Regions from separate parts of the Leptolyngbya sp. CCY15150 genome, predicted to be linked through region 1. Evidence: predicted binding sites of a transcription regulator. Region 1 holds the regulator's gene; each other region holds the start of a gene.
What was found. The regulator NtcA, encoded in region 1, controls nitrogen genes in cyanobacteria. The targets are predictions, from matches to a motif close to TTTGTANNNNNNNNTACAAA.

Region 1 (3,279 bases):
TAGGTCACTACAGAGAAATGCAGCCGTGTTGCCTACTTCGGTTTGGGTGACGGTGCGTCGTAGTGGCGCGACTTCTTCCACGTGGTGGATCATGTCGAGGATGCCGCCGATCGCTGACGAAGCCAGGGTGCGAATGGGGCCGGCTGAAATAGCATTCACCCGAATATTTTGAGGGCCCAGCTCTGCTGCCAGGTAGCGTACGCTCATCTCTAGGGCCGCCTTGGCTACCCCCATTACATTATAGTTGGGTATCACCTTGACGCCCCCGAGGTAGGTGAGGGTGACGATGCTACCCCCCTCGCTCATCAGCGCCGCTGCCCCTTGGCTAAGCTTGACCAAGGAGTAGGTGCTAATATCCAGCGCCGTGGTGAACCCTGGGCGGGAGGTTTGGCTAAAGTTGCCGGTGAGGTCATCGCGTCGGGCAAACGCCAGGCAGTGGATCAAAATGTCGATCTTGCCCCATTGCTCTTGCACCGTTTGAAACAGCGTCTCGATTTGTTCGTCATCTTGGACGTTACAGGGCAGGAATAAGCTGGGTTGTAGGGGTTCAACTAACTCAGCCACCTTGGTTTCCATCCGACCCTTATCGTCTGGGAGGTAGGTGATGCCGAGGTTTGCACCCGCTTGATGCAGTTGCTGAGCGATGCCCCAGGCAATGGAACGATTGTTGGCAATGCCGGTTACGAGGGCATTTTTTCCGGTCAGGTTCAGCATGACAGTTGATTCACAGCGTTAAAGATTCCAGGTGGCGATCGCAGGTATGGGAGAGGCAGCCAAGGATTTCGCAATGCTGCTCCCAAGTCACCGGATAACGTTAGTTTGCTTGGCCCAAACTGAGGAACGGGCTGGATGCGATCGCCATTAGGAGAATACTGAAAAATGGGGACACAAAGATAGAGGACAACCTCAAGAATTGCTTGGTGAAGGGTTAACAACCTTGGGGTAGAGACAACAGGATACCGGTGTGGTGTGAAGATATCTACAAGCGCTATGGGTGGTGTATAAGCTAATACCTAGGGGGTGCTAAGCCTCGCCATTCCTAGCGATCGCCCGTGCTCATTTGCTAAACTCAACATCTTCTTTATCAAAGACTCAAAAAATATGTAGCATGGAGCACAAAAAAGCACCCATAAGTTAAGTTTTAGTGATGTAACGTCAGAGTTTAGTTGCAAAATCTGGTTTAGCCGATTCGCACATGTGCTGAGGCGACTTGCTCGAACAGTGAACAAGAACTCTTTAAGGGATTGGGTAGGGCGAGGGCTATGGTAGTAACGCAAGACAAGCCGTTGGCAAATGTATTCCGCCAGATCAGCGGAGGTGCATTTCCACCGATGGTCGAGACCTTTGAACGTGGTAAAACAATCTTTTTTCCAGGAGATCCGGCGGAGCGCGTCTACTTCTTGCTCAGTGGAGCGGTGAAGCTCTCCCGAGTCTATGAAGCGGGCGAAGAAATCACCGTGGCCTTGCTTCGGGAAAACAGTGTATTTGGGGTACTGTCGCTGATTACGGGACATCGTTCCGATCGCTTCTACCATGCTGTGGCCTTCACGCCGGTGGAATTGCTGTCGCTGCCGATTGACCAGGTTGAAAAAGCCTTTCACGAAAATCCTGAACTCTCGATGATTATGCTGCGGGGGTTATCGTCTCGGATTTTGCAAACCGAGATGATGATCGAGACCCTAGCTCATCGGGATATGGGATCGCGGTTGGTGAGCTTTTTGCTGATTCTCTGCCGTGACTTTGGCGTTCCTAGTCAAGAAGGCATCACCATTGACCTAAAGCTATCTCACCAAGCGATCGCTGAGGCCATTGGCTCAACCAGGGTGACTGTGACCCGCCTGCTGGGGGATCTGCGCCAAGAAGGCATGATCTCCATTCACAAAAAGCGGATTACGGTGCATAATCCCGTGGCCCTCAGTCAGCAGTTTACTTAAGCCTAGGATTAGTCCTGGCATGGGTTTGCGCAAATCTCCGGTGCCGAACCCCAGGGCTGCCTCAGGCAGACACCGGGAATTTGCGCCTTCCGAGGATCTGAACTCGGAATTTATCCATGGGCCTATTATGGCGTTGTGCTCAAAACCTAGGGGTAACCTTTGAGACAATACGCTACATTTAGCGTTAATTTCCAATCATTGCCTATAATGCGACTACGTCACCCATGGGTGTTGCGGCAATCCTAGGTGGATATCAAGCCAGTGCATTAGGATTGAGGCACGGTTGTTGATCCCTCCGTGGGCGACACCTCCATGGATGTAGTATATTCGTACTGAAGCGCATCGCGGCAATCCCTAGTGTTCATTAAGCGGGTTGAACTCTCTCACTTCAAGTCCTTTGGCGGGACAACGGCAGTCCCGTTGCTGCCTGGGTTCACCGTTGTTTCTGGCCCCAATGGGTCGGGAAAATCCAATATTTTGGATGCGCTGCTGTTTGCCCTAGGTTTGTCTGGCTCCAAGGGAATGCGGGCGGAGCGGTTGCCCGATTTGGTTAACCAAAATCATTCGAGCCGCAGTCGCTCTACGGTGGAAGCTAGTGTCACCGTGACGTTTCAGATGGAGCCGGAGGATGCTGTGGGTTCGAGGGCGATCGCTGCCCCGCCAGAATCCCCGCCAGAATCCCCCGATGAAGTGCCTGATGCATCTACAGGGGAGGCACCTGATGCATCTACACCTGATGAGTCTACGGGGGAGGCACCGGAAGCCCAGGGGCTTGATCCAGATCTCAATGGGTCAGAGCTTAATGGATCGGATCCCAATGGGGTAGATCTCAATGAGGCAGATCTCAATGAGACAGGTCTCAATGGGGTAAACCTCAATGGGGTAGATCTTAATGGACATGGGTCGCCCGAGACGCCTCCCGCTCCTGAACCGGATCGCTATGCCTTTGAGGACGAGCCCGATCCGCTGCTGCAGGAAATTTTGGCGACGGGGGAATGGAAGGTGACCCGGAAGCTGCGGGTGACGCCCCAGGGCACCTACACCTCTAACTACTACATCAACGATCAGCCCTGTACCCTCACCCAGCTTCACGACCACCTGCACCGCTTCCACGTGTATCCCGAAGGCTACAACGTTGTTCTGCAGGGGGACGTCACCAGCATTATTTCCATGAACCCTCGGGAACGCCGCGAGATTATTGACGAGCTGGCGGGGGTGGCTGCGTTCGATCGCAAAATTATTCAAGCGACGGGCAAGCTGGACGCGGTGAAGGAGCGGGAGGAGCAGTTTCGCATCGTGGAACGGGAGTTGATTGCCCAGCGCGATCGCCTGGCCCAAGATCGAA
Region 2 (3,279 bases), on a different contig from region 1:
GCTAAGACTAAGAGTCCCGTCAACAACGTATCGCCTAGTACATCAAGCTGAATGCTGGCTCCTAGCAATACAAATAAGATAATCTCAGCGATCGCCCAGAGGCTATTAAAGCCACCACGTAGTCGCCGAGCTAGGGGCGCATCCAGCTCAATTAAGAAAAATCCTGTGGCCATGACCGCCAGGTAGCCAGAAAAGATCGGTACCGCCACCGCCACAATCACCAACAGCAGGGCAATGCTGGCCGCCACTAGGGAATCCTGCACCGCGTTTTGTGTCCAGTTTTGCTGAGCTAACACTGCCACCAGAAGACGGGCCGTGATCCAGCCTAGGAGCACCCCCAACCCAACCTGGATGACCACCTGCAGCGGCAGTAGGTAGATGGCATTGACCGTGAATCCACCGGGCAGGGTAAGAATCGCATCTCCCTGGGCGAGAAATGCCAGCAGGAGGCTAAACACCAGCAGCAATAAGACATCTGAGAGCGCGCTGCCGGTTAAAATAGCGTCGGGAATGCCCTTGTGTACACCCCAGCCTAGGCTTTTAAGCCGCAGCATGGCCGGTACAATCACCGCAGGCGATTCCGCTCCCAGGATGCAGCCCAGCAGCAGTCCGGTGGCTACGTCAAACTGAAACAACCAGATCGCCGCCAGCATGACCGCGATCGCTTCACAACTCGCCGGCAGAAACCCTAAGCGCAGGGCCACCGTTCCCTGCTGAGCTAGTTTCTCACGATCCAATCCCAGACCGGCTTTCATCAGAATCACCATGACGGCAATGGTGCGCAAGGCATCCGCAGAGCCAAGCACCTCATCACTGAGGACATGCCCCACCTGCGGCCCTAGAAATATGCCCGCTACCACCATGCCAACCAAGGCTGGAGCCTGCAGTCGCCGGGCTAGCTGCCCCGCGAAGAAGCCCATCAACAAAATCCAAACCATACTTGCTAACATAGCGCCACGTTGAAGTTGAGTAGAGAAACGTGGCTTGTGGTGGAAAAACTAAGGAAGCGATCGCCATAGCCCTACAGTTCCGCCCCAAGCCGGAAGAGTAGGAGCTATCAGCCATCTCGATCGCTTAAACCGGCAGATTTATCATGACCGGTATGAGCGCGGGGCGGTTTCGGCGAGCTCCATCGCCATCGCACTTTTTATACCATGGTTCGTTGGCCTCAGAAAAGGGTCAATCTAGAAGGATATGTCCAGCTATCCCGACCATGCTCCCCCAGAAACCTTTGCTGATGCCCTAGTGATGCCCTAGTGATGCCCTAGACCTAGCCTCCTAAAACCCTTCGTCAATGGTTCCTAAAATCACCATGCTCCCTTGATCAGAGAGGGTAGTGCCTGGACTCTGTCGAAAGAATTTCTCCATCCTGATCGAGAAACTTGGGGGGAAACCAAAGCTTGGTATCTGAGAATACTTTTTTGCGTTTACGCAATCGGTAGCGTGGGTGCTATTCCTACGAATTTTTACGGTCACTGCCCCCCTCGTGTATCCTCCATCAATCGTAGATTCCGAATGTTGAGTCAGGAGCTAACCTGCTTTTCACCGAACTACGATGGCCGGACGACTATAATTTGTTCCATCATTCGCATTTTAGAGAGTAACGCTGTGCACAATCGAAGAATACTGTCGCTGTCTCGTCGTCAAGTTTTGCGTGGCTTGCTCGCAACGACCGCGTTTGGCGTCACGGCTAAGTTGGGTACCGGCTGTAGCCCCAGCGGTGCTGGCGGTGGTGAAGCTGCTGCTGGCGGTGAGGAGATTGTCATTGGATTTATCTACGTGGGCCCCAGAGATGACTATGGGTATAACCAAGCCCATGCAGAAGGAGCTGCTGGTATCTCCAGCATTCCTGGCGTGCGGATCGTCGAAGAAGCTAGCGTGCCAGAAACAGCCGCCGTGCAGGAAACCATGCGTAGCATGATCGAGCTGGATGGAGCCATAGCTCTATTTCCTACGTCGTTTGGCTACTTTGATCCCCACATTCTCCAACTTGCTGCAGAATTTCCAGAGGTGCAGTTCCTCCATGCGGGTGGGCTGTATGAAGAGGGCGTCCACCCTGAGAACGTGGGCAGCTACTTTGGCTACATTGACGAAGCCCAGTATGTGGCGGGTATCGTGGCTGGGCATATGACCAAGTCTGGCAAGCTGGGCTTTGTGGCAGCTAAACCCATTCCCCAAGTGTTGCGCAACATCAACAGCTTCACCAAAGCTGCTCGTTCGGTGAACCCTGACATCACCACCCAGGTCATTTTCACGGGAGATTGGGCCCTGCCGGTGAAGGAAGCGGAAGCCACCAACAGCATGGCAGACCAAGGCATTGATGTCGTCACCTGCCATGTGGACAGTCCTAAGGTGGTGATTGAAACGGCGGAACGGCGCGGTATGTTCACGGTGGGCTACCATGCCAACCAAGCCGACCTAGCACCCACCGGCTATCTCACGGGCGCAGAGTGGGACTGGACGAGTATCTATACCCAGTATGCCCAGATGTTCCTAGAAGGCAAGAGCCTGATGAACGGGGAGATTGATCACCTTGTGCGGGGTGGCTTGGCGGATAGTTTCTGTAAGCTCTCTCCCTATGGGGCGGCGGTGTCTGAGGAAGCCAAGACTGCAGCGGATGCAGCCCGAGACCAGATCATCGCTGGAGAACTGGTGCTCTATGAAGGAGAGATCAAGGACAACACCGGCACGGTGCGCGTGGCGGCAGGGCAAAAGCTAGAGCAAAAGTCTGTGGAACTGGAAAGCATGGACTGGTTGATCGAAGGCGTTGAAGGATCGGTGGGCAGCTAATGAAAGACACACCTTGGTTGCGAAAAAGTGAACCGTTGGTGATTTCGGCAGGGGCGATCGCTGTTGCCCTAGCTCTGTTTGGGTTATTTTGTGCGATCGCTGGGGCCAATCCTTTTGGTGTCTATGGATCGATTTATACCGCCGCCTTCGGGAGTTCTAGTCGCATCCAAGGTACGTTGATTTTGGCGTCGCCCCTGATGTTAAGCGCTCTTTGTACGGCTCTGCCGGCCCGGCTGGGGCTGGTGATTATTGGCAACGAGGGAGCGCTGGTGGTAGGCGGTGTGGGAGCCGTAGCCATGGGGCTGAGCCTAGGCACGTCTCTGCCGCCGCTGCTGGTGCAAACGCTGATGGCGATCGCTGGCATGGTGGCGGGTGGTGTGTGGATTGGCATCGTCGGGGCGTTGCGCCACTACCGAGCGGTGAATGAAACCATCAGCAGCCTGTTGATGAACTATATCGCGATCGCCCTGCTGAATCACTTAGTGGGCG
Region 3 (3,279 bases), on a different contig from region 1:
GGCATTTTCCCGCGCTGCCCGCAGGCAGGAGGCGATGGAGTTGGGATATTGGTCATCAAAGGTGAGGAACTGAATGACGTTTTCTGCGGTGGCTTCTCCATAGCGCTTCTCAAATTCCTGGAGATCGCCGGTGGTAATAATCAGCGGTCGCCATTGCTGACGAATGCCTAGGGGATTATCCAGCAGCAGATTCAGGTTGACGTCGATAAACCGAGCGACATTTTCGGCTCGCTCAACATAGCGGTTGAGCCAATAGATGGAATCAGCGACGCGACTCAGCATAGAACGTTAGAAAGGTAGGTTAACGGGGGGCGATCGCTCTGGGGCGGGGCTAGTCTTGGCGTTGGCTTTGACTCTCGTCCTGGTCTGCAATCACCCAGGTGTCTTTACTGCCGCCACCCTGGGATGAATTGACCACCAGGGATCCGCGTCTCAGGGCGACGCGGGTCAAGCCGCCGGGGCTCACGTGAATGTCTTTGCCGTTGAGGATATAGGGCCGAAGATCCACGTGGCAACCGCAGACGTCATCGTCTAGCAGGGTGGGCACCCGTGAGAGACAGAGGGTGGGTTGGGCGATATATTTGCGCGGATTGGCGGCAATGCGTCCAGCAAAGTCAACCCGTTCTGCCTCGGTGGCATGGGGGCCAACTAACATGCCATAGCCGCCGGATTCATCCGCCGCTTTCACCACCAGCTTGTCGAGATTGTCCAGCACATACTGCTGCTGACTGGGTTCCCAGCAGAGGTAGGTGGGCACATTGGCCAGCAGTTGCTCTTCGCCGAGGTAGTAGCGAATCATCTCGGGCACGTAGGCGTAGATCACCTTATCGTCGGCAACCCCGGTGCCGGGGGCATTGGCGATCGCCACCCGACCAGCTCGATAGACCTCCATCAGCCCTGGAACACCCAGCATCGAATCGGAGCGAAAGGCGAGGGGATCAATGAACTCGTCATCAATGCGGCGGTAGACCACATCAACGCGTTTCAGTCCCTTGGTGGTTTTCATCTTCAGGTAGCCGTCGGCGACGACCAGATCCTGACCCTGCACCAGCTCCACACCCATTTGCTGGGCCAGGAAGGAATGTTCAAAGTAGGCAGAGTTGTAGACCCCTGGCGTGAGCAACACAACGGTGGGGCCAGGTAGCCCGGAGGGCGCTAGGTTGAGCAAGGTCTCTAGGAGTTTGCTGGCATAGTTGTCTACGGGCTGAATGTTGAGGGTGCTGAACACTTGGGGAAAGGTGCTCTTCATCACCCGGCGATTTTCCAGAACGTAGGACACGCCCGAGGGGCAGCGCAGGTTATCTTCTAGCACATACCAGCGGCCATCGCGATCGCGCACCAGGTCGGTGCCGGTGATGTGGCACCAAATGCCTTGGGGTGGCTTCAAGCCCATACAGGGTTTGAGAAAGCCGGTGGCCGACTCGATCAACTCGCCGGGAATAATGCCATCTTTGATGATCTTTTGATCGCCGTAGATGTCATCTAAAAAGAGATTAAGAGCGGTGATGCGCTGTTTCAGCCCTTTTTCTAGCTCTGCCCATTCCTGGGCCGCGACAATCCTGGGAATGATATCAAAGGGCCAGATGCGCTCTGTTCCCTGGTCATCGCTATACACATTGAAGGTCACCCCCATTTTGAAGAGGGTGTTTTGCGCCACTTTCTGCCGCTGCTGAATTTCCTGCATGGAGAGCGATCGCAATCGCTCAATCAGCAGCTTGGCCTCATCCCGAGGCTGCCCTTTGGCGGCAAATAGCTCGTCGTAGAAATCCCCTGGATCGTATTGATCAAACTGCACAGCCTGCACGGTTTAGTCCCCAATCGATTACGGTCAAAGAACTTACGCCGCTGTTTTGAACCCGAGGAACAAGCCTCAGAAAACACCAAGGTTGGATGCCTTGAGGTAAGCGCGCAAGTCCGATGTGATTTAGTATCCATCTATTCAATAGAGGCTGAGGTAGAGGCTTGGCTGTAACAAGGGATACGAAGTGCTCGGGTCTGTAATGGAACGATAAAGTCCCATAACCTTTGCCCTGTCTAGGATTACTGCCCTTATGAGTTCTAGAATATGCGGGCCAATCGCGAACGGCGATCGCCCTGGTAGATACCCAGATCTCCAAAAATGGGTTAATAAAAACTTAACCTCGGAGTTAGGTGGAAGCTAGGTGGACTGTTCTTGGACTAAGACGTAGGGCTGCACGATCAGGGTGGTAAATCGGCGAGAGCGATCGCGCTCCCAGTCGGCCAGTTGCTCCACCGTCGGCTTGCCAATCATCTGCTCACTAATCCAGCGCTGCACCAGTTGCACTTGGTCATTGGCGATCGCCATCCCCACATCGACCAGATCAAGACCACTGCCGACGATTACAATGGCATCGCGATGCACATGGGGCACCAGCCAATCCCATTCGGCTTCGTCTAGGGTTTCGGTGAGTTGGACGCGTAAATCTTGCATAGGTTCAGTGGGTCTAACAGCTTGCTGGTTCAGCAGGATTTTAGTCTATCGCGGTTTGTTCCTAGGGGCGATCGCCTGGCTGGGGGCGATCGGGGCGGTTTGATCCTGTGGCTAACGGCCGCGATCGTGGAGATCGTGGATAGCGTTGGTACATTGCTGGGTAATAGCCTGCAGCTCCTCGCGGCGGGTGGAGGTGGGTGGAGAAATCAACTCGCCAATCCTCACGGTCACCGGCACAGGGCGGGGAAGGGGATGTTTCTTCCTGAGAATCGCCTGGGTGCCCCAGAGGCTCACGGGCAGCAGCGGCACTTGAGCATGGGCCGCAATCAGAGCCGCTCCGAGCTTGGGGGAGGGAATGCGGGCGTCGGGGGTGCGGGTGCCCTGGAGGAAAATGCCCACGCTCCAGCCTTGCTCAAGCTGCTGTAGGGCGGCGCGAATGGCACTGCGATCCGCGGCTCCCCGTTTGACCGGATAGGCTCCATAGAGGCGAATGGCCTGGCGCAGCACCGGCACCCGAAACAGCTCTTGCTTGGCCATGAAGGAAACGGGGCGACCTACGCAGTTGGACACAATGGGCGGATCAAAGTCGCTGGCATGGTTGGTGACCACAATCAGCGGCCCATGCATGGGCACTTGGTCGGCTCCGTAGATGCGACCGCGAAAGTAGAGGTGCAGCATGGGGCTCACCACCGACCACTTAAAGAGGTGATAGAGCAACAGACTGGCAAAGGGTTCGCGATCGCGACTCATGGTGGCTGTCTCCTACTCGGCTGCCAAATCTGCCAAGGAGCTGACATTTTCAAGGGCAATGCCCGAGCAGGTGCGTT

Region 2: a site for NtcA is predicted at 1,401-1,420, ahead of JUJ53_RS07150 (BMP family ABC transporter substrate-binding protein). Genes of this name have one in related genera too.
Region 3: a site for NtcA is predicted at 1,966-1,985, ahead of JUJ53_RS14685 (circularly permuted type 2 ATP-grasp protein). Genes of this name have one in related genera too.

The regions. Positions count from the first base shown of each region.
Region 1 covers NZ_JACSWB010000146.1:32,681-35,959, forward strand. Annotated here, with positions in the region: gene fabI (enoyl-ACP reductase FabI) at 1-714, opposite strand, end outside; gene ntcA (global nitrogen regulator NtcA) at 1,263-1,934, shown strand; gene smc (chromosome segregation protein SMC) at 2,292-3,279, shown strand, end outside.
Region 2 covers NZ_JACSWB010000152.1:16,668-19,946, forward strand. Annotated here, with positions in the region: gene JUJ53_RS07145 (cation:proton antiporter) at 1-950, opposite strand, end outside; fluoride riboswitch at 1,042-1,146, opposite strand; gene JUJ53_RS07150 (BMP family ABC transporter substrate-binding protein) at 1,609-2,790, shown strand; gene JUJ53_RS07155 (ABC transporter permease) at 2,790-3,279, shown strand, end outside.
Region 3 covers NZ_JACSWB010000207.1:139,053-142,331, reverse strand. Annotated here, with positions in the region: gene JUJ53_RS14690 (alpha-E domain-containing protein) at 1-282, opposite strand, end outside; gene JUJ53_RS14685 (circularly permuted type 2 ATP-grasp protein) at 332-1,795, opposite strand; gene JUJ53_RS14680 (DUF2288 domain-containing protein) at 2,159-2,452, opposite strand; gene JUJ53_RS14675 (lysophospholipid acyltransferase family protein) at 2,564-3,202, opposite strand; gene fabD (ACP S-malonyltransferase) at 3,215-3,279, opposite strand, start outside.